DNA from 2 places in the Soehngenia sp. genome. Region 1 is predicted to be linked to the other one. Evidence: a T-box and tRNA genes for the amino acid it is inferred to sense, from the RefSeq annotation. Region 1 holds a T-box; the other holds one or more tRNA genes.

Region 1 (10,650 bases):
AAGAAATTAGGATTTATCGAATTGAATGATGGAACATTTTTTAAGAATTTGCAAGTTGTGTATGAAGATAACATTAATGATTTTGAAATCATAGAAAAACTGCCTATATATACTGCAATAAAAGTTAAAGGCATGTTAGTTGAGACACCACAAGCAAAGCAACCATTTGAAGTTAGAGCAGATAGGATAGAAATTTTAGCACCTTCAGATAATGATTATCCTATTCAAAAGAAAAGACATTCTCTTGAGTACTTAAGAACAATACAACATTTAAGACCTAGGACAAATACTTTTAACTCTGTTTTTAGAGTAAGGTCAATGATGGCTTATGCAATTCATAAATTTTTTCAAGAACGTGGATTTGTTTATGTTAATACACCAATAATTACAGCATCGGATGCAGAAGGTGCTGGAGAGATGTTTAGGGTTACTACTTTAGACTTGAAGAATTTACCCTTAACTGAAAACAACGAAATTGATTTCAAAGAAGATTTTTTTGGTAAAGAAACAAACCTCACTGTAAGTGGACAACTAGAAGCAGAAGCATTTGCATTAGCTTTTAAGAATGTATACACATTTGGACCTACCTTTAGAGCTGAAAATTCTAACACTGCTAGGCATGCTGCAGAATTTTGGATGATTGAGCCAGAGATAGCATTCGCGGATTTAGAAGATGATATGAAATTAGCCGAAGAGATGTTTAAATATATTATTAACTATGTTTTAGAAAATGCAAAAGAAGAAATGGATTTCTTTGATTCATTTATATCAAATGGATTGATTGAAAGACTTACAAACATTGTAAATTCGGAATTTGGTGTATTAACTTATACTGATGCAATAGAATTATTAAAAAAATCAGGAGTGGATTTTCAATTCCCTGTGGAATGGGGAATGGATTTGCAAACAGAACACGAAAGATATTTAACTGAGCAAGAATTTAAAAAACCAATATTTGTAATCAACTATCCAAAAGAGATCAAGGCTTTCTATATGAGGGTTAATGACGACAATAAAACTGTTGCAGCAATGGACTTGCTTGTTCCAGGAGTTGGGGAAATAATTGGTGGTAGTCAAAGAGAAGAAAGATTAGATGTTTTATTGGAGAAAATGAAAGCAAATAATATGAACTTAGACGACTATTGGTGGTATTTAGAACTAAGAAAATATGGTGGAGTAAAACATGCAGGCTTCGGACTTGGATTTGAAAGAGCAGTTATGTACATTACAGGGATGTCAAACATCAGAGATGTTATTCCATTTCCAAGAACTGTAAATAGCTGCGATTTTTAAAATTTTATTGTAATTCAAACTAGTATCTGGTATACTTTAAGCAAATTTCATAAAAACTATGAAAAGAATAGTAGGATGCACTTCAAATTTTAGAGAGTTGTCGGATGGTGAAAGACAATATTTAAGGTATCCGAACTCACCTTTGAGTTTCCAATAAAATTGGACGGGAAATCTCGTTATAAAAATGAGTGGATTTATAGAATCATCAAAAAGAGTGGTACCGCGGAAAACCTTTCGTCTCTATGGCGAAAGGTTAAATTTTTGTAAGTGGGGGTTTTATAATGAAAGAATATAATCACAAGGAAATTGAATCAAAATGGCAAGAGATTTGGGATAGAGAAGAGACATTCAAAGCATATAATAATAGCAATAAACCAAAATATTATGCATTGGTCGAATTTCCATATCCATCAGGAGAGGGGTTGCATGTTGGACACCCTAGACCATATACGGCATTAGATGTCGTTTCTAGAAAAAGAAGACTTGAAGGATATAATGTTTTATTTCCTATGGGCTGGGATGCATTTGGATTGCCAACTGAAAATTATGCAATTAAAAACAAAATACACCCTAGAATAGTCACAGAGAAAAACATAAAAAGATTTAAATCTCAATTAAAGTCAATCGGGTTTTCTTTTGATTGGTCAAGAGAAATAAATACAACTGACCCAAGCTATTACAAATGGACACAATGGATATTTTTAAAACTTTTTGATAAAGGACTTGCATATAAAGAACAAATGCCTATTAATTGGTGCCCAAGCTGTAAGATTGGATTAGCAAACGAAGAAGTGGTTGGAGGTCATTGCGAGAGATGTGGCGGAGAAGTAGTTAGGAAAGTAAAAAATCAATGGATGTTAAAAATAACTGAATATGCCGAGAGATTGATTAATGACCTAGACAAAGTAGATTATATTGATAGAGTGAAATTGCAACAAAAAAACTGGATTGGTAGATCAGAAGGGGCAGAACTTGTTTTTAAAATAGCTCAAACGAATAAACCAATCGAAGTTTTTACTACTAGACCTGATACCATTTTTGGTTCAACTTATATGGTAATAGCACCTGAACACAAAATTATTGATGAGCACAAAGATCTGATAGAAAATTTTGATGAAGTTATTGCATATAGAGAAGAAGTAATGAAAAAGTCAGAATTCGAAAGAACTGAACTATCAAAAGAAAAAACGGGTGTAGAATTAAAAGGAATAAAAGCTATAAATCCAGTTAACAATAAAGAAATACCAATCTGGATATCAGACTACGTATTGATTACTTATGGTACTGGAGCAGTGATGGCAGTTCCAGGTCATGATGAAAGAGATTGGGAATTTGCTAATAAATTTAATTTGCCAATTGTTGAAGTAATTAGCGGCGGGGATATTACTAAAGAAGCATATACTAGTACAGAAGAAGGAATATTGGTAAACTCTGATTTCTTAAACGGGCTAAGTATAAAAGAAGCAAAAGAGAAAATTCTTAAATGGATTGAAGAAAACAATATAGGGAAAAGAAAAGTCAATTATAAATTAAGAGATTGGGTATTTTCTAGACAAAGATACTGGGGAGAACCAATTCCTATGATCTATTGTGAGGACTGTGGCTGGGTAAAAGTGCCAGAAGAAGAACTTCCTTTACTATTGCCAGAAGTTGAAAATTATGAGCCAACTGATAATGGGGAGTCTCCACTAGCAAATATTACTGAATGGGTAAATACAACTTGTCCAAAATGCGGTAAAGCTGCTAAAAGAGAAACAGATACTATGCCTCAATGGGCTGGCTCATCATGGTATTTCTTAAGGTATACAGATCCTCACAACGATAATGAATTAGCCTCAAAAGAAGCTTTAGAATACTGGATGCCTGTTGACTGGTATAATGGAGGGATGGAGCATACAACACTGCATTTACTATATTCGAGATTTTGGCATAAATTTTTATATGATTGTGGTGTTGTTAGAGATCCCGAACCATATATAAAAAGAACTTCTCATGGAATGATTTTAGGTAATAACAATGAGAAAATGTCTAAATCCAGAGGGAATGTTATTAATCCAGATGATATTGTAAATGAATATGGAGCAGATACTTTAAGAACATATGAAATGTTTATTGGAGATTTTGAAAAAAGTGTACCTTGGTCAGATAATGGATTAAAGGGTTGCAGAAGATATCTTGAAAGAGTTTGGAAACTACAAGAAATTGTTGTTGAAGGACATGAATATACAAAAGAGCTAGAAACAAGTATACACAAAACCATAAAAAAAGTTACTTTTGATTATGAAAACTTAAAATTCAATACAGCTATTGCATCCCTCATGAGTTTATTAAACGAGTTTAACGATTATGGAAGAATTACTAAAAAAGACATAGAAACTTATTTAATATTGTTAAATCCAGTAGCACCCCATATTACTGAAGAGATGTGGGAGATACTTGGACTTAAAGGAAATTTAAATAAAGCGACATGGCCTAAATATGATGAGGATAAGACTATAGACGAAATAATTGAAATACCAATTCAAATTAATGGCAAAGTGAGAGCTACAGTTAAGATACAATTAAATGAAGAACAAGATTCTGTAAGAGATAAGGTCTTTAAAAATGAAGTTGTAAATAAATTTATTGATGGAAAGACTATCATAAAAGAAATATATGTTCCTAGTAAAATCTATAATATTGTGGTAAAATAAATTTGAGTTCTGCTTACAAATTTGTGAGCAGAACTCAAATAATATAAATAGGGGGTTAGAGAATGAGTGTAAAAATAATAACAGATAGCACAGCATATTTATCAAAAGATTATGTTGAGAAGGAAGATATTACAGTAGTTCCCCTTCACTACATTTTTGATGGAGTAGAGTATAAAGAAGGGTTTAAAGGTGAATTTGAGGAATATTTCAATAAATTCAAAAATAGCAAATCATTTCCAACAACTTCACAACCATCAGTTGGAGAATTTAAAGAAGCTTATTTGAAATCATTTGAAAAATATGATGAAATAATAGTAATTGTTTTATCTTCTAAACTTAGTGGGACATACAATAGCGCAGTAGCCGCTAAAGAATTATTAGGAGATAAAAAAATTACTATTGTTGATACTCTTTCTACTGTGGCAGCTTTAAAGTTTTTAATTGAAGATGCTGTAATGTTAAAAAAAGAAGGAAAAAATGCAGATGAAATAGCATCATATTTAGAAGATAAAAAGACAAAACTAAAGGTATTAGCTCTACCAGATACTTTAGAATATCTAAAAAGAGGAGGACGAATTTCTCCACTACAAGCTAACTTAGGAAATTTAATTAATATAAAACCTATCATTGAACTTAAAGATGGAGAACTTACATTATTAGAAAAAGCTAGAGGAAAGAAAAATGCATTGGATAGGGTTATAGAATTAGTGGGTGATGAAATTAATAGAGCTACTATATTTCAAATATTAGCTTATGATGAAGCTTTAGTATTCAAAGAATTGCTTGAAGAAAAACACCCTGATTTGAATATAAAAATAGATATTGAAGAGATTGGACCGGTAATAGGATCTCATCTTGGTCCAAAAACAATAGGAATTTGCTGGTATTAACTTGTATATTAAAAGCACTTATTTAAGTGCTTTTTTACTTTTATTTGTGTAAGAATATGTTATAATAATAACGGGATAATAATTTTGGAGGTGTATGATGAAAAAAATATTAATTACTGGAGCCCTAGGACAAATAGGTTCAGAATTAGCTGTAAAAATGCGAGATATTTACGGTAGGGATAACGTTGTCATAAGTGATATTGAAAAGAAGTCTGGAAAAGAAGACCTAATCGAATCAGGACCATTTGAGATTATCAATGTATTAGAGGCTAAACAAATTTCTGAAGTTGTAGAAAAATATAAAATTGATACAATTGTAAATTTAGCTGCTATTTTGTCTGCAGTTGGCGAAAAAAACCCAAACTTATGTTGGCAAATTAACATGACCGGTTTATATAATGTACTAGAGATTGCTAGAGAGAAGAATCTAAAAATATTTACTCCTAGCTCAATAGCAGTTTTTGGTCCGAATACACCAAAAGACTTAACACCACAGGATACTATTATGAGACCATCTACTATGTATGGTGTAACAAAAGTATCTGGAGAATTATTATGTGACTATTATTATAAAAAATTTGGTGTAGATACTAGAGGAGTTAGATATCCAGGAATTATATCATATAATACTTTGCCTGGCGGCGGTACCACAGATTATGCAGTCCACATTTATTATGATGCCATTTTAAAGAAATCATATACTAGTTATATACAAAAGGGCACTTATATGGACATGATGTATATACCAGATGCTTTAGATGCTGTAATCAATTTAATGGAGGCAGATGGTAGTAGGCTAGTCCATAGAAATGCATTTAATATAACTGCGATGAGTATAGAACCTGAAGATATTGCAAAATCAATTAGAAAGTTCATACCAGAATTTGAATTACATTATGAGATCGATCCAGTAAGACAAAAGATCGCTGAATCATGGCCAAATTCACTTGATGATTCAGAAGCAAGGAAACAATGGGGATGGAGTCCTAAATATGATTTAGATAGCATGACTAAAGATATGCTCGAAAAATTAAAGATTAAATTAAATATTAATTAAGGTGCTTAAAAGCACCTTTTTATATGTTTTAAAGTTGACAATATTACTTGGATATAATATAATGTAGAAATAAAACCAAGAGAATTAGGTGGTATTAAAGAGGTGAAATAATGAAATTATCTACAAAGGGAAGATATGGATTGATGGCAATGTATCAATTAGCAATGGCATATGGAGAGGGACCAATTTCCATAAAATCTATTGCAGATGAAGAAGATTTGAGTGAGAATTACTTAGAACAACTTTTTTCAACACTAAAGAAAGATGGGCTTGTTGTTAGCTCTAGAGGTGCATATGGCGGGTATATGCTTACTAGGCATCCTAAAGATATCACAGTAGGAGAGATATTGCGTTCTTTAGAAGGAGAAAATTATCCTGCCGATTGTGTTTCAAGTGATGGCTTTGAGTGTAAAAAGGAAGATATGTGTGTAACAAAAGTAGTATTAGCAAAGATAAAAAGCGGGATAGATCAAGTAATAGATTCGATAACTTTACAAGACATGGTAGAGGATGCTAATATGGTAAAAAACTTATAACAAGGAGGAGTACTGTGGATAAAATCATTTATATGGATCACGCTGCTACAACACCTGTCAGTAAAGAAGTGCTTGATGAAATGTTACCTTATTTTTGCGAATATTATGGTAATCCATCAAGCATATATTATTTAAGCAATTATTCTAAAATAGCTATTGATAAAGCCAGGGAGAGAGTTGCAAAAGCTATAAATGCAGATAAAAATGAAATATATTTTACAGCAGGAGGATCTGAATCTGATAATTGGGCTATAAAGGGAATTGCATCTAAATTCGGAGATAAAGGAAGACATATAATCACTTCAAAAATTGAACATCATGCAGTTTTACATGCTTGTGAATACTTAGAAAAGAAAGGTTATAAAATCACTTACTTAGATGTAGATGAATATGGGATGATTTCCCTAGAGGAACTCGAAAAATCAATTACAGAAGAAACAATCTTAATCTCTATAATGTTTGCAAATAACGAAATAGGAACAATTGAGCCAATCAAAGAAATAGGGGCTATAGCTAGGAAACACAATGTATTGTTTCATACAGATGCTGTACAAGCAGTTGGCAGCTTGCCAATAGATGTAAAGGAAATGAATATTGATTTATTATCTATGTCAGCACATAAGCTTTATGGGCCAAAAGGTGTTGGGGCTTTGTATATTAAAAAAGGTATAAAAATTGACCCATTAATTCATGGAGGTGCCCAAGAGAGAAATAAAAGAGCTGGCACTGAAAATGTAGCTGGAATTGTTGGGTTGGGGAAAGCAATTGAATTAGCATATTCAAATTTAGAAGAAAATACAGAAAAAATAACTAAATTAAGAGATTATTTGATAGATAGCATACAAAAAAAGATACCTGATGTTAGACTAAATGGGCATCCCACAAATAGACTACCTGGGAATGTTAATATGTGTTTTAAATATATAGAAGGGGAATCTTTACTTTTAAGCTTAGATATGCATAAGATTGCAGCATCAAGTGGTTCAGCTTGTACATCAGGAAGCTTAGACCCTTCACATGTACTGCTTGCGATTGGGTTACCCCACGAGATAGCTCATGGCTCATTAAGGTTGTCGTTAGGGAAAGATAATACAAAAGAAGAAATAGATTTTGTTGTTGAAAAATTGGCAACTATCGTCGATAGGTTAAGACAGATGTCACCACTTTATGAAAAAGCACAGGAGGGTAAATAATGTATTCTGAAAAAGTAATGGATCATTTTATGAATCCTAGAAATGTAGGAGAAATTGAAAATGCTGATGGTATAGGAGAAGTTGGTAATCCTAAATGTGGAGATATCATGAAAATGTATCTTAAAATTGAAGATGGGATTATAACAGATGTTAAGTTCAAAACTTTTGGCTGTGGTTCAGCTATAGCTTCATCAAGTATGGCAACAGAATTAGTCAAAGGGAAATCTATACAGGAAGCAATGCAAATCACAAACAAAGCAGTGGCAGAAGCTCTTGACGGACTACCACCAGTAAAAATGCACTGTAGTGTTTTAGCAGAACAGGCTATAAGGAAGGCATTACTTGATTACTCTAAAAAATCTGGGGTAAAAATAGAAGGACTAGAAGATGTTGAATTTGATGATGAAGATTTGCATGAAATTCATGAAATAGAGGATTAATAAATCTTTTTTAGGAGGCAAAGCATGGGCGTAGCTACTCCACCGGATTTATTTGTTAAATTAGTATGGATATTACTCACAATATTGTTGTTTTTGTTAAGTTATTACTTAATCAATATTGGAAATAATTTTGTCGAAAAAAGAAAGAAAATAAAATATGACACAAAGATACTGGTATCTATTGCCTCTATTGCTGCAGTAATCTATATAATTTATATATTATTTAACAGATATAAAATTCTATCTGATATTTTACTTGCAATAATATTGTCAGTAATATTTTCTTATTTTTTAAATCCGTTAGTAAATTATTTACAAAACAAGGGTTTAAAAAGAATAGTGAGTACAGCAGTTGTTTATGTTGCTATTCTAATTGTTTTTACAATTTTATTAGTATCATTTATTCCTAGAACTGGTTCGGAAATCAGAAACTTAGCAGATAATCTAACCAAGTATGTTGACAACATAAATTTATTTATTGATAAATTCTATTCAAATTATGATAATGTATTTTCCTCTACTCCTGAGTTATTAAAAACTATTGAAGGGGTAATAGAAAGCAATACTCAGAAGCTACAAGAATCAATTTCTAATGGAATATCTAATATGATCTCTGGTATAAGTGGATTTTTATCAAAAGCACTGACTTTAATACTTATACCTATAATCACTTTTTATCTTTTAATTGACAAAAATTATTTTATTAAAAAAGTAAAGGAATATATACCTTTGAAATATAAAGATGATATTTTGACGCTAGCTCATCAAATAAACGATGTAATGAATCAATTCATAAAAGGAAGGCTGTTAATGGCTTTGTTTGTAGGTACAATGACTGCTATATTCCTTTTGATTATGAACATAGATTTTGCTATAGTGATAGGAATGATTACAGCTATAGCTGATATCATACCATACATAGGGCCATTTTTAGGATTTTTGCCAGCCGTAGTATTGGCATTTTTATCAAGTCCTATAAAGGCATTATGGGTAGCTGTTTTCTTTGTAGTCATACAATGGGTTGAAAATAATATATTAGCCCCAAAAGTATTGGGACAGAGCATAGGGCTTCACCCATTAACAGTTCTTTTAGCTTTAATAATAGGTGGAGGAATATTCGGAGTGTTGGGAATGATACTAGCTGTTCCTGTTACAGCTATACTGATGATAATATTTAGATTTATAAAAATGAAATATAAAGAATCTAGAGAATTGTTGTAGTTGATTGACAAATGCCGATATATATTCTAAAATAAAAGAGTAACAGAACCTCCCTAAAAGGGAGGATTTTTATAATACTTAGAGAGGTGTAAATATGAAAAAATTAGGGCTTCACGATATAAGGAAAGAATATTTAGAATTTTTTAGAGATAAAGGGCACTTAATAGCTCCTAGTTTTTCATTAGTGCCAAAGAATGACAAATCACTTTTACTAATTGGAGCTGGAATGGCACCTTTAAAACCTTATTTTACTGGTGAAAAAACACCTCCTAGTAAACGAATGGCAACATGTCAGAAATGTATTAGAACTGGTGATATAGACAATGTTGGGAGAACAGCTAGACATGCTACATTTTTTGAGATGCTAGGTAATTTTTCTTTTGGAGATTATTTTAAAAAAGAGGCTATTTCATGGGCATGGGAATTTTTAACTGAGAGACTTGAACTTGATCCGAACGATTTGTGGGTAAGTGTATATCATGAAGATGATGAAGCTTTTGAATTATGGAATAAGATGATAGGAATACCGGAAGAGAAAATTGTTAGACTTGGCAAAGAAGATAATTTCTGGGAACTTGAAGTAGGACCATCTGGGCCATGTTCAGAAATATATGTTGACAGAGGCCCGGCATACGGATGCGGTAAAGAAACTTGTAAACCAGGTTGCGATTGCGATAGATTTTTAGAAGTATGGAATTTAGTTTTTACACAATTTGATAAAGATGAAAATGGGATTTATCATCCACTACCAAATCCAAATATTGATACTGGTATGGGACTAGAAAGAATAGCAACTATAATGGAAAATACTGATAATATTTTCGAAATAGGAGCTATCAAAGACATATTAAACAAAGTATTGGAGATAAGCGGCTATAAATATGGATCTGATAAAGAAAAAGATATTTCCGCAAGGATAATTACAGATCATATTAGAGCGATAACTTTCCTTGTTAGCGATGGAGTAGTCCCAAGCAACGAAGGAAGAGGATATGTGCTTAGGAGACTGATTAGAAGGGCTTCGAGGCATGGCAAACTATTAGGGATTGAAGACACTTTCTTAGATAAAGTAGCAGATGTTGTAATCAATTCTTGGATGGTTGAGTACAAGGAACTTAAAGAAAATGAAACTCAAATTAAAAAAGTTATTTCAATAGAGGAAGAAAAATTTAAAGAGACTATAAATCAAGGCTTAAATATACTTGAAAACATGATTGAAGAACTATCTCAAAATAACAATAAAATTTTAGACGGGGAGAGAGCGTTTAAATTATATGATACTTTTGGTTTTCCTCCAGAATTGACTTCAGAAATATTAAAAGAAAAA
Region 2 (10,650 bases), on a different contig from region 1:
CTTCATTCATCTCATTAAAAAATATAACTTCGGCTGCGTCAATAAATTCAAAACCTAAATATTTTGCAAGCAATATCCCATTGAGGTATTCTCCCCTGCTTGCACAATAATCTATGCTTCTATTATTTTCTATGTTGGTCTTTATTTCATCCAATATTTTTTCTAAATCTACATCTATGGAAAGATTATCTCGGATTTCAAAAAACCTTTCTGCTATCATCTTAAAAATATCATCAAATTTAAGTCCATGTGAAGATAATTGATGACACATATATAGCAAATCAGTAATTTTATGATCCTTTTCATCTCTTTTCCCCGGTGCAGAGGGCACTACCACTTTTATATTCTCATTTTTATTTACTATCTCTTTTACTTTCTTATATTGCTTGGAGGTGGCTAATGAGCTTCCTCCAAACTTAGAAACAAAAAATTCTGTCATAAAATCCACCTCCTAAAAAAATAGTGCTTGTCCTAAAAAGGACAAGCACATACTTGTATCCACCTAAATATCAAAATACCTTAACGTTAGCACACGCTCAAACTTACTTATGTTCAGAATGAGAACTCGGGAAGCGGTATTTCAGTTAGTATTAACTAAGAAAGTCTTTCAGCCGGTGAACTTTCTTCTCTTTTAGTCATGGTCTAACTTACTTTCAACCCTCATCGTTTTTTATTATTTTATAGCGTTAAATTAACAATGTCAAGAATTTTTAATTAACTTTAAAAATTCTTTCATAAATGCAGGAAGGTCATTAGGATTTCTTGAAGTTATTAAATTCCCGTCAACAACAACTTCTTTATCCACCCAATTTGCACCTGCATTTACTAAATCATCCTTTATGCTGAAGAAAGATGTAACCTCTCTTCCTTTAAGATCACAACAAGATGCGAGCATCCAAGGCCCATGGCAAATGGCTGCTATTGGCTTATTTAATTTATTGATTTTCCTTACTAATTCTTTAGTATTCTCATTTCTTCTCATAAAATCAGGAGAAAATCCTCCGGGAATAATTAGTCCTAAATATTCTTCAGGATCTATCTCAGAAGAACTGTGAGTGCTTTTAATCTTAAATCCGGCTTTACTCTCGTAAACCTTATCTTTTTCACTCCCGACTAGATTTACTTCAAATTCTTCTCTAAGTCTATGGTATGGGAATATCAATTCCTGTTCATCAAACATGTTTTCAATCAATATTGCTACTTTTTTCATCATGATCCCTCCTGTAAATTTTTACATTCATTATGTACCCGAAATATTTTTTTTCTAATCTAAAATTGTATTGAATCTTTATTTCTATTTATATATAATTATATTTAGTTGCAGGTATGGCGGAATTGGCAGACGCGCTAGATTCAGGTTCTAGTGAAGGTATCTTCATGCAGGTTCGACTCCTGTTACCTGCACCAAATCATATTATGAAATAAAATATATTTAAAAAAAACTGTTGCATTTTGTTTTTTAATATTATATAATATAAAAGTCGGTAAGATGTCGGGGTGTAGCGCAGTTTGGTAGCGCACGTGGTTTGGGACCATGGGGCCGGGGGTTCAAATCCTCTCACCCCGACCATATTTTAAATGATTTAATCGCAGTCTTTTGACTGCGATTTTTTATTTGTAACATATTTGTAATATAATTGTAACTCTTTAATAATATATATGCTCTATAATGTAGGCAGTGTGTAAACAGAAAGGAGCAAGATATGAAAAAAAGAATATTTAGCTTAGCCTTATTATTATTTATTGTTTTTATTGTGATGCCTTCTTATACATTAGCATCAAGTACTGCAACATTGCCTGCCACTATATATGAAAGAGTTGAAGAGACCCCTCTTTCTTTGGGAGCTACTCATCAAAGGATACAAAGATTTACTACAGCTGGTTGGATGCAAATAAATGTAATAAAGATAAATTTAAATGATGAGTACACTCAAGTTAAAGCAATGTATAATCTAGAAGGATTGAGCTTAAGAGATACTGTAACAAATATGGTTGATAAAACAGGTGCTATCGCTGGGATAAACGGAGATTATTTTAACTATAATCCAGTACCAAATTCCCTAGGGACTCTGATAAATGATAGTACTTTGATAACATCACCAATTAGAAGTCCTTATACTTTACCAACATTTTATATAGATTATAACAATAATGCTTTCATTGATTATGTGGATCAAACCATGTCTGCAAAAAATCTAAGGACAGGTAAAACAATAAACATAAGCACATATAATAAAGTTTCAACAGATCAAACTGTTGTAACATTATTAGACAAAAATTGGGGTCCAAAATCTTTAGGCGGTACATATAATAAAGAGCTAGTTGAGGTTCTTATTGTAAATGGCATCGTCACTGAGAAAAGAGTTGGAGGGGAACCTTTTAATATCCCTAGAGAAGATAATTCATATGTACTTGCAGTAAAAAACCATCTATTGAATGATCTCGAAATTGGTGATGAAGTAAAACTTGATATACAAATAAAACCTGACATCTTTAATATAAAAACTGCATTAGGTGCTGGCAGCATAGTTCTAAAAAACGGACAGGTTACTTCAACAAATATACAAAGCGCTGGTATACATCCTAGAACAGGTATAGGAATAAATAAAGACAATGATGTAGTTTATCTTGTTACAGTAGATGGTAGACATAGCTCCTTTAAAGGAATTGAGCAACCAATGTTAGGAGCAGTACTAAAGGATTTAGGGGCTTACAATGGCGTAAATTTAGATGGCGGTGGCTCTACTACTATGGCGTTAAAACCAAAAGGAGTTTCAAAACCATATCTAGTGAATATCCCAAGTGAAGGCAGCCAGAGATTAGTAGTAAATGGATTAGGCGTGTATTCAAATGCACCTATTGGCGATTTAACATACTTACAAATAATTCCTAAATCATCTAAAATATTTGCTGGGGGTGAAGTAAGTTTTACTGTGCAAGGCTTTGACCAGCATTACAATCCAATTGACATTGATAAACAAAAGTTAATATGGTCTACCTCAACAGATGACTCTTATGTCGAAAATTTAGTATTTAAGGCAAATAGCAAGGGTTTAGTAACTATTACTTGTGAATATGAAGGAATAAAAACTTCTGCAGAAGTCGAAGTTTTGGGAGAGGTTAAAGAAATAAATCCATCTGTAGAAAAATTCAATATTTCTCCAGGAGGTTCACGGTCGCTTGGATCATTTGTAGGAAAGGATGAAGAAGGTAAAACAGGAGCTTTGAGTCTGTCAAATTTAAGTTTTGAAGTGATAGGAGATATTGGAGAAGTAAAAAATGGTGTATTCTATGCATCAAATAAAAATGGATCAGGTGCTATAGTTGTAAGAAGTCAAAATGCTGTTTCGAGCATATTAGTTTCAGTTGGTTCAACTCAAAATGTTGTTAACTCCTTTGAAACTGAAACAAATATTAACTTTACCAGCTACCCTAATGATGTAACAGGAAGTGTTTCATTAGTAAATGAAGCAAAACATGGCAATAAAAGCATTGCACTAAAATATGATATGTCAAAAGGAAGTGGCACAAGAGCTGCTTATCTAAATTTTTCACATACAAAAAATGGTTATCCTCTAAGTGGAAATCCCCCCAAAATCGGAATTTGGGTAAAGGGAGATAATTCAAATACTTGGCTTAGAGGTACAATAATAGACAAAGCTGGAAAGTCATATGTTATCGACTTTTCTAAATCAATTGATTTTAATGATTGGAGATATTTAGAGGCAAGTGTCCCTAGTGGAATATCCTATCCTATAAGTTTACAACGTATTTATGTTGCAGAAACTAATTCAGATAGAAAGCCTTCAGGAACTATATTAATAGATGCACTAACATCTTATACTCAAACGCCGTATATGACTAATGGTTATCCAGCTTCTACTAAAGTAACTGACCCCTTAGAAAAAAATGTTGAAACTACTAATGAAAGCAAAAAGATTGCTGTATACACAGAACCGAAGATAACTGGAAATACACTTATGTCTAAAATAATCGACACTAGCAGGCTAAAAGGACTTAAAAATTCACTTTCAACATCTAACATAGGCATACAAATGGGTAATATGAGTGCAGGGTTTAGAAACGGAATAAATCACAATGCAATCATAGATGGAACAAAATCCTATGGCACTTCAAAAAATGGTGATGCTTATTTTATCACATTAAGATCTAATAACGAAGGAATAAGAGCATTTGACAGCAGTCAGTGGACTAAATTAATAAATGACTTAAACACAAGACCAGAAAAAAATATAATAATAACCCTACCAGCTTCATACAAAAATTTCGCTGATAAATTAGAGTCAGATTTGCTGCATGAAGTATTGAGCAAAGCTAGCAATACAGGAAAAAATATTTTCTTGGTGCAAGTAGGAAACACAAGCAGAACTGAGTTAAAAGATGGTGTTAGGTATATTACAATAAACGATTCAAATGTATCAACGCCCGAAGGTTTAAAAAATTATTCATATGTAGAATTTGTATTAAATGGATCTGCAATTAATTATAAATTAGTCTATCCATTTAAATAAGGAGATGCTTTAGCATCTCCTTTTTATCTATATCTACTTTCTTCGATTTTTTGCGAATTTTTTTCCAATAAATTCAATGATTCTAATGACTTTCCAGTGCCTATAGCTACACATTCTATTGGATTATCTGCAATTTTGGTTTTTATGCCAGTTTCATGTTCAATCAATTTATCAAGCCCATAAAGTAGTGCTCCCCCACCAGTTAAATAAATCCCAAAATTACTTATGTCTGCTGCTAATTCAGGTGGTGTTCTCTCAAGCACATAATGCACTGCATCAATTATTTCCCTAACCGGCTCGCTCAAAGCTTCAAGCATATCATTTGACGATATTTTTATAGTCAATGGCAATCCATTTAGCAAATTCCTACCTTTTACTTCAGCAAACTTTTCTTTTTCAAATGGATATGCACATCCTATTTCTTTTTTTATGTTTTCAGCAGTCATATCTCCAATCATCATATTGTATTTCTTACGGATATATTTTACTATCGCCTCGTCACATTCATCTCCTGCTACTTTGATTGATTTGCTTTCCACTATTCCTCCTAAAGAAATAACAGCTACATCTGTAGTCCCACCACCAATATCAACTACCATATTTCCACTTGGTTGGGTAATGTCAAGTCCTGCTCCAATAGCTGCAGCTACAGGTTCTTCTATTAAATAAGTTTTGCTTGCTCCAGCTTCACTGCTTGCTTCCATTACAGCTCTTTTTTCAACCTCAGTTACTCCACTAGGCACACAAATTATAATCCTTGGCTTTAAGATCATTCTTCCTATAGCTTTTTGAATGAAAAACTTTAGCATTCTCTGCGTGATATCATAATCAGATATTACTCCATCTTTTAAAGGTCTTATAGCTACAATATTTCCCGGAGTCCTACCAATCATTCTCCTAGCTTCTTCTCCTACAGCTAAAAATTTATTGGTATACTGGTCAATTGCAACAACAGATGGTTCCCTTAGCACTATTCCTTTCCCTTTGATATACACTAAAATTGAAGCGGTACCTAAATCAATTCCAACATCGGCTCTAAGTGCACTCATTAAAATCATCTCCATTTATCATAATTCTATTCTATAGATATTAGCTCCTAGTTTTCTAAACTTATCTTCTATTTTATCATAACCCCTGTCAATATGATATATTTCGTCAATATATGTTTTCCCTTCTGCTACTAATCCAGCTAATACCAATGCTGCTCCAGCTCTTAAATCTGTAGCCCTAACTTCAGCACCAATTAATTTTTTTATTCCTACAATTGTAGCAGATCTTTCTTCTATAGTTATATTAGCACCCATTTTCTTAAGTTCTTCTACATGCATAAATCTGTTTTCGAATACTGTTTCTATAACTGTACTTTTCCCTTCTAGTATAGTCATAAGTGCCATAAATTGGGCCTGCATATCCGTAGGAAAGCCAGGATAAGGCATAGTTTTTATATCAATAGCTCTTAGATTATTATTTCCTATTACCCTTATACTGTCAATATCTTCTTCTACTATACACCCGCATTCCTTCAATTTTGCAGTAATTGGTTTTAAATGGCTTGTAATAACATTTTCTACTGTTACATCACCTTTAGTTATTGCAGCACCTATCATCAATGTACCCGCTTCAATTCTATCTGGAATGATCGAGTGCCTTGCCCCACCTAGATGTTTCACACCTTTGATTCGAATAGTCGAAGTACCTGCACCTCTAATATCGGCGCCTAGTTTGTTAAGAAAATTAGACAAGTCAACAATCTCAGGTTCCATTGCAGCATTATCTATGATTGTTTCTCCTTCAGCCATAGTTGCAGCCATCATTATATTCTCTGTAGCTCCAACAGAAGGAAAATCTAAATATACAGTATTGCCGATTAAATTGTCAGAGTAAGCAGACACTTCATCATCATTTTGTTTGATATCAGCCCCCAAAGCTTTGAAACCTTTTAAATGCAAGTCGATAGGTCTAGCTCCTATTGCGCAGCCTCCTGGAAGAGAATTTTTAGTCTTTCCAAGCCTTGTTAAAAGTGGTCCCATAACTAAAAAAGAAGCTCTCATTTTATTCATAAGTTCATATTTTGTCTCATAATTATTAAGATTTTTTGAATTTATTCTTATCGTATTTGGCTCTAAATATTCAACGAAACTTCCTAATGATTTTAGGACCTCACACATTATCTCCACATCTTTTAAATTTGGAACTTCATCTAATATTATATCCTCAGTGCCTAAAAGTGAAGCAGCTAAAATAGGCAAAGCAGCATTCTTAGCACCACTTACTCTTACAGTTCCCTGCAAAGGCGGACTTTTCTCAACTACAATCTTTTCCAAACAAATCTCCTCCAAATATATTTAGGTCGTTATTTTCATTTATATGTATTTCTTATTTCTCTAAAACTGTTTATTTAGATAATTTATCCACTAAAATATCAACTATTCTTTTGCTAGCATTTCCATCACCATAAGGATTTACAGCTTTTGCCATTTTTAAATATTCTCTGTTATCTGTCAATAGTCTTTTTAAATTTATATAAACATTTTCTTCTTTTGTACCTACTAATCTAGCCGTTCCTGCTTCTATACCTTCAGGTCTTTCTGTTTCATCTCTTATAACCAGAACTGGTTTTCCAAGAGCTGGTGCCTCTTCTTGTAACCCGCCTGAATCAGTGATTACTATGAATGATTTTGCCATTAAATTTGTAAATGACTCATATTCCAAAGGTTCTATAAGGTATATATCTTCATTTCCATCAAATACCCTATTTGCAATTTCTCTTACTTTAGGATTCAAATGCACTGGAAAAACTACAATTGCGTCATTTACTTCTTCAACTGCTCTCTTTATTCCTCTAAAAATGTTCTCCATTTTTTCCCCAATATTTTCTCGTCTGTGGCTAGTTAGTAATATGACTTTTTTCTTCTCAAAATCGATATTTTTTAGCTTATCTGCACTAAAAACATAATCTTCTTTTACAGTGTATTTTAATGCATCTATAACTGTATTTCCAGTTATAAATATGTTTTTTTCTTCATATCCTTCTCTCAACAGATTTTTCTTATTCGAATCGGTAGGAGCAAAATGATAGTTTGTTAGCACACCTGTTAATTTTCTATTTGCTTCTTCTGGATAAGGTGAATAAATATTGTAGCTTCTTAAGCCTGCTTCAATATGCCCTATTTTTATCTTTTTATAAAATGCTGCAAGTGCTCCAGCAAATACTGTTGTTGTATCCCCTTGAATCAGAAGAATATCTGGGGATTCTTTCTCTAAAACTTCTTCTAAACCCTTTAATGCATTTATAGTGATATCTGTAAGCGTCTGCCCTTGTTTAAATATATTTAAATCATAATCTGGTTCTATTTTGAATAAATCCAAAACTTGATCTAGCATCTGTCTATGCTGAGCAGTTACACAAACAACTTGATTTATTTTTCTCTTTTCAAGTTCCTTTATGATAGGAGCCATTTTTATGGCTTCAGGTCTTGTCCCAAATACACTCATCACCTTCATTTTTGATCCACCCCTTTATTTGAGTTAGATGAAAACAGTCCTATGCGAGAAGCTAAAAGTACTGCAACAACGAAAACTCCAGCTGCGACAAATAGAGCAAATTTCGAGTTTATTCGAGATACCATGATTGCAAAAAAGCTAAATATAGCTGAAATCATATATAGAATTAACACTGTTTTTTTATGTGAGTATCCATGCTCTAGCAATCTATGGTGAAGATGTTTTTTGTCTGCCTCCATTATTGATTGTCCATTTATAAATCTTCTTAGAATCGCAAAGGTAGTGTCAAAAATTGGTAAACCGAGTATTATTATTGGCACTACAAATGAGATAGTAGCCACACTTTTCATGACTCCTTCAATCGAAATTATAGAAAGGATAAATCCTAAAAAAAGTGCTCCTGTATCTCCCATAAATATTTTTGCAGGATTAAAATTATAAGGCAAAAATCCTAAGGTCGCTCCAGCAATTAAACTAGCTAAAGTAGCAATCCCAAAATGGCCATAAAGTGCAGCAACTATGATAAAAGATAGACTTGATATAAATGATACTCCTGCTGCAAGTCCATCTAATCCATCAATTAAATTTAAAGTATTAGTTATGCCAACAATCCAGAAAAATGTTAAAGGAATGCTTAACCACCCTAAATAAATTATGCTACCAGTTGAGGAAAATGGGTTTGTCAGAAACTCTATCTTTACACCAAATGCAATAACTATAGAAGCTGCTATTAACTGGTAGATTAGCTTTTCTTTTGCAGTTGTTCCCTTTATGTCATCTTTTATACCAGCCAAAAACATCACTGTTGCCCCTACTATAACTGCTTTCATTTCAGTTGATAATGGCACAAATAGTATTAGACCAATTATTACGGAAATATACAAAGACACTCCGCCTAATAATGGTATGGGTTTTTTGTGCATTCTTCTGTTATCTTTTGGAATATCTAAAGCTCCTAATTTAGGGGCAACCTTTATCATAACTGGAGTTAATAAAAGTGAAATAATAAAGGAAGTAAAGAAAGCTATTATCGTAATGTTCATTTTTCTTCTCCTATTAAACTAGTTTTATCTATTTTGTTCCGAAAAGTCTATCCCCTGCATCTCCTAATCCAGGAACTATATATGCATGTTCATTTAACTTTTCATCGATAGCTGCCAAATATATGTCTACATCTGGTGCAGCTTTTTGAACTACTTCAATCCCTTCAGGTGCTGCTATTAAACATACTAGTTTTATGTTTGTAGCTCCACTATTTTTCAAAATTTCAATTGCTGCAGAGGCAGAACCTCCTGTTGCAAGCATAGGATCAAGTAGTATCAAATCCCTCTCCTTGACATCTTGAGGGAGTTTGCAATAATACTCCACAGGTTTTAAAGTTTCAGGATCTCTATAGACTCCTATATGTCCAACTTTTGCTGCAGGAATTAAATCAAGCATACCATCGACCATGCCTAATCCAGCTCTTAATATTGGCACTAAGCCTACTTTTTTCCCAGATATGACAGGTGACATCATTTTTGTAATTGGTGTTTCTATCTCAATTTCCTCTAGAGGGAAATCTCTTGTAACCTCATAAGCCATTAGCGTAGATATCTCTTTTACAAGTTCTCTAAATTCTTTAGAGCCGGTATTTTTATCTCTAATAATAGTTATCTTGTGTTTAATTAATGGATGATCTAATAGTATTACTTTTGACATAACATTCTCCTTTCAAAATTCACTTTAAGTATTATAACATAGATTGCTCTATAGCACTAATTTTTTCTATTCTTCTCAAATGCCTACCACCTTCGAAATTAGCAGATAAATAAGCATTTAATATTTCTTTAGCTAAATCAACTCCTAACACTCTTCCTCCTAATGCAATCATGTTAGCATTGTTGTGCTCCATGCTCATTCTAGCAGAGTAAGTGTCAGAACAAAGTGCACATCTTATTCCTTTTATTTTATTTGCTGCAATTGAAATTCCAATTCCTGTGCCACAAATTACAACACCTCTTTCAACTTCTTTATTGATAACCGCTTCTGCTACTAGTTTTGCATAATCAGGGTAATCTACCGAAGATAAATCGTTAGTTCCAAAATCTACTACTTCAATTCCTTTTTCAATCATATATTTTTTTAATTCTTCTTTTAATTCATATCCACCATGATCTGAACCAATCCCTATTTTCATTCTCTCTCCCCCTCAATTTTTTCAATAAATTTATCAATATAGTATTCCAATTCTTCCATTGTCCTTTTATAATCAGTGATAGAGCCTCCAAATGGATCTATTATATCTTTTTCTTTGCCAATCGCTATCTCGCTTAACAACTTTATTTTATTTCTAAACATAGGGTATTGAATTAATAACTGATTTTTTTGAGATTTAGTCATTACCAATACATAATCTGCCCAAGACATATCATCAGCAGTTATGCTCTTAGCTCTGTGTTTAGATATATCTGCTATGCCTTTCATCACCAACAAAGCATTTTTATTTGGCAAATCATTATCTATCGCATATAATCCCCTTGATTTAACATTGATTCTCTTATTAAGCCTCTTTGATTTGCTTTTCAATAAAGCTTCTGCCATAGGACTTCTGCATGTGTTTCCAGTGCATACA

What was found. A T-box is a leader RNA that pairs with one kind of tRNA and senses whether it is charged. The one in region 1 lies ahead of leuS (leucine--tRNA ligase), so its partner is inferred to be a tRNA-Leu.
Region 2: it has a tRNA-Leu gene. The T-box ahead of leuS (leucine--tRNA ligase) is inferred to sense a tRNA for this amino acid. The anticodon was not compared.

The regions. Positions count from the first base shown of each region.
Region 1 covers NZ_JBSQIL010000028.1:219-10,868, forward strand. The annotation lists gene asnS (asparagine--tRNA ligase) at 1-1,293, shown strand, start outside; T-box leader at 1,343-1,538, shown strand; gene leuS (leucine--tRNA ligase) at 1,575-3,986, shown strand; gene ACTB1H_RS05070 (DegV family protein) at 4,049-4,876, shown strand; gene ACTB1H_RS05075 (L-threonine 3-dehydrogenase) at 4,974-5,933, shown strand; gene ACTB1H_RS05080 (RrF2 family transcriptional regulator) at 6,044-6,469, shown strand; gene nifS (cysteine desulfurase NifS) at 6,484-7,662, shown strand; gene nifU (Fe-S cluster assembly scaffold protein NifU) at 7,662-8,102, shown strand; gene ACTB1H_RS05095 (AI-2E family transporter) at 8,127-9,323, shown strand; gene alaS (alanine--tRNA ligase) at 9,418-10,650, shown strand, end outside.
Region 2 covers NZ_JBSQIL010000001.1:78,065-88,714, reverse strand. The annotation lists gene ACTB1H_RS00390 (aspartate kinase) at 1-439, opposite strand, end outside; gene ACTB1H_RS00385 (type 1 glutamine amidotransferase domain-containing protein) at 701-1,210, opposite strand; tRNA gene ACTB1H_RS00380 (tRNA-Leu) at 1,321-1,407, shown strand; tRNA gene ACTB1H_RS00375 (tRNA-Pro) at 1,494-1,570, shown strand; gene ACTB1H_RS00370 (phosphodiester glycosidase family protein) at 1,704-4,532, shown strand; gene mreB (rod shape-determining protein MreB) at 4,556-5,581, opposite strand; gene murA (UDP-N-acetylglucosamine 1-carboxyvinyltransferase) at 5,600-6,856, opposite strand; gene wecB (non-hydrolyzing UDP-N-acetylglucosamine 2-epimerase) at 6,927-8,036, opposite strand; gene ACTB1H_RS00350 (glycosyltransferase family 4 protein) at 8,033-9,079, opposite strand; gene upp (uracil phosphoribosyltransferase) at 9,108-9,737, opposite strand; gene rpiB (ribose 5-phosphate isomerase B) at 9,769-10,215, opposite strand; gene ACTB1H_RS00335 (low molecular weight protein arginine phosphatase) at 10,212-10,650, opposite strand, start outside.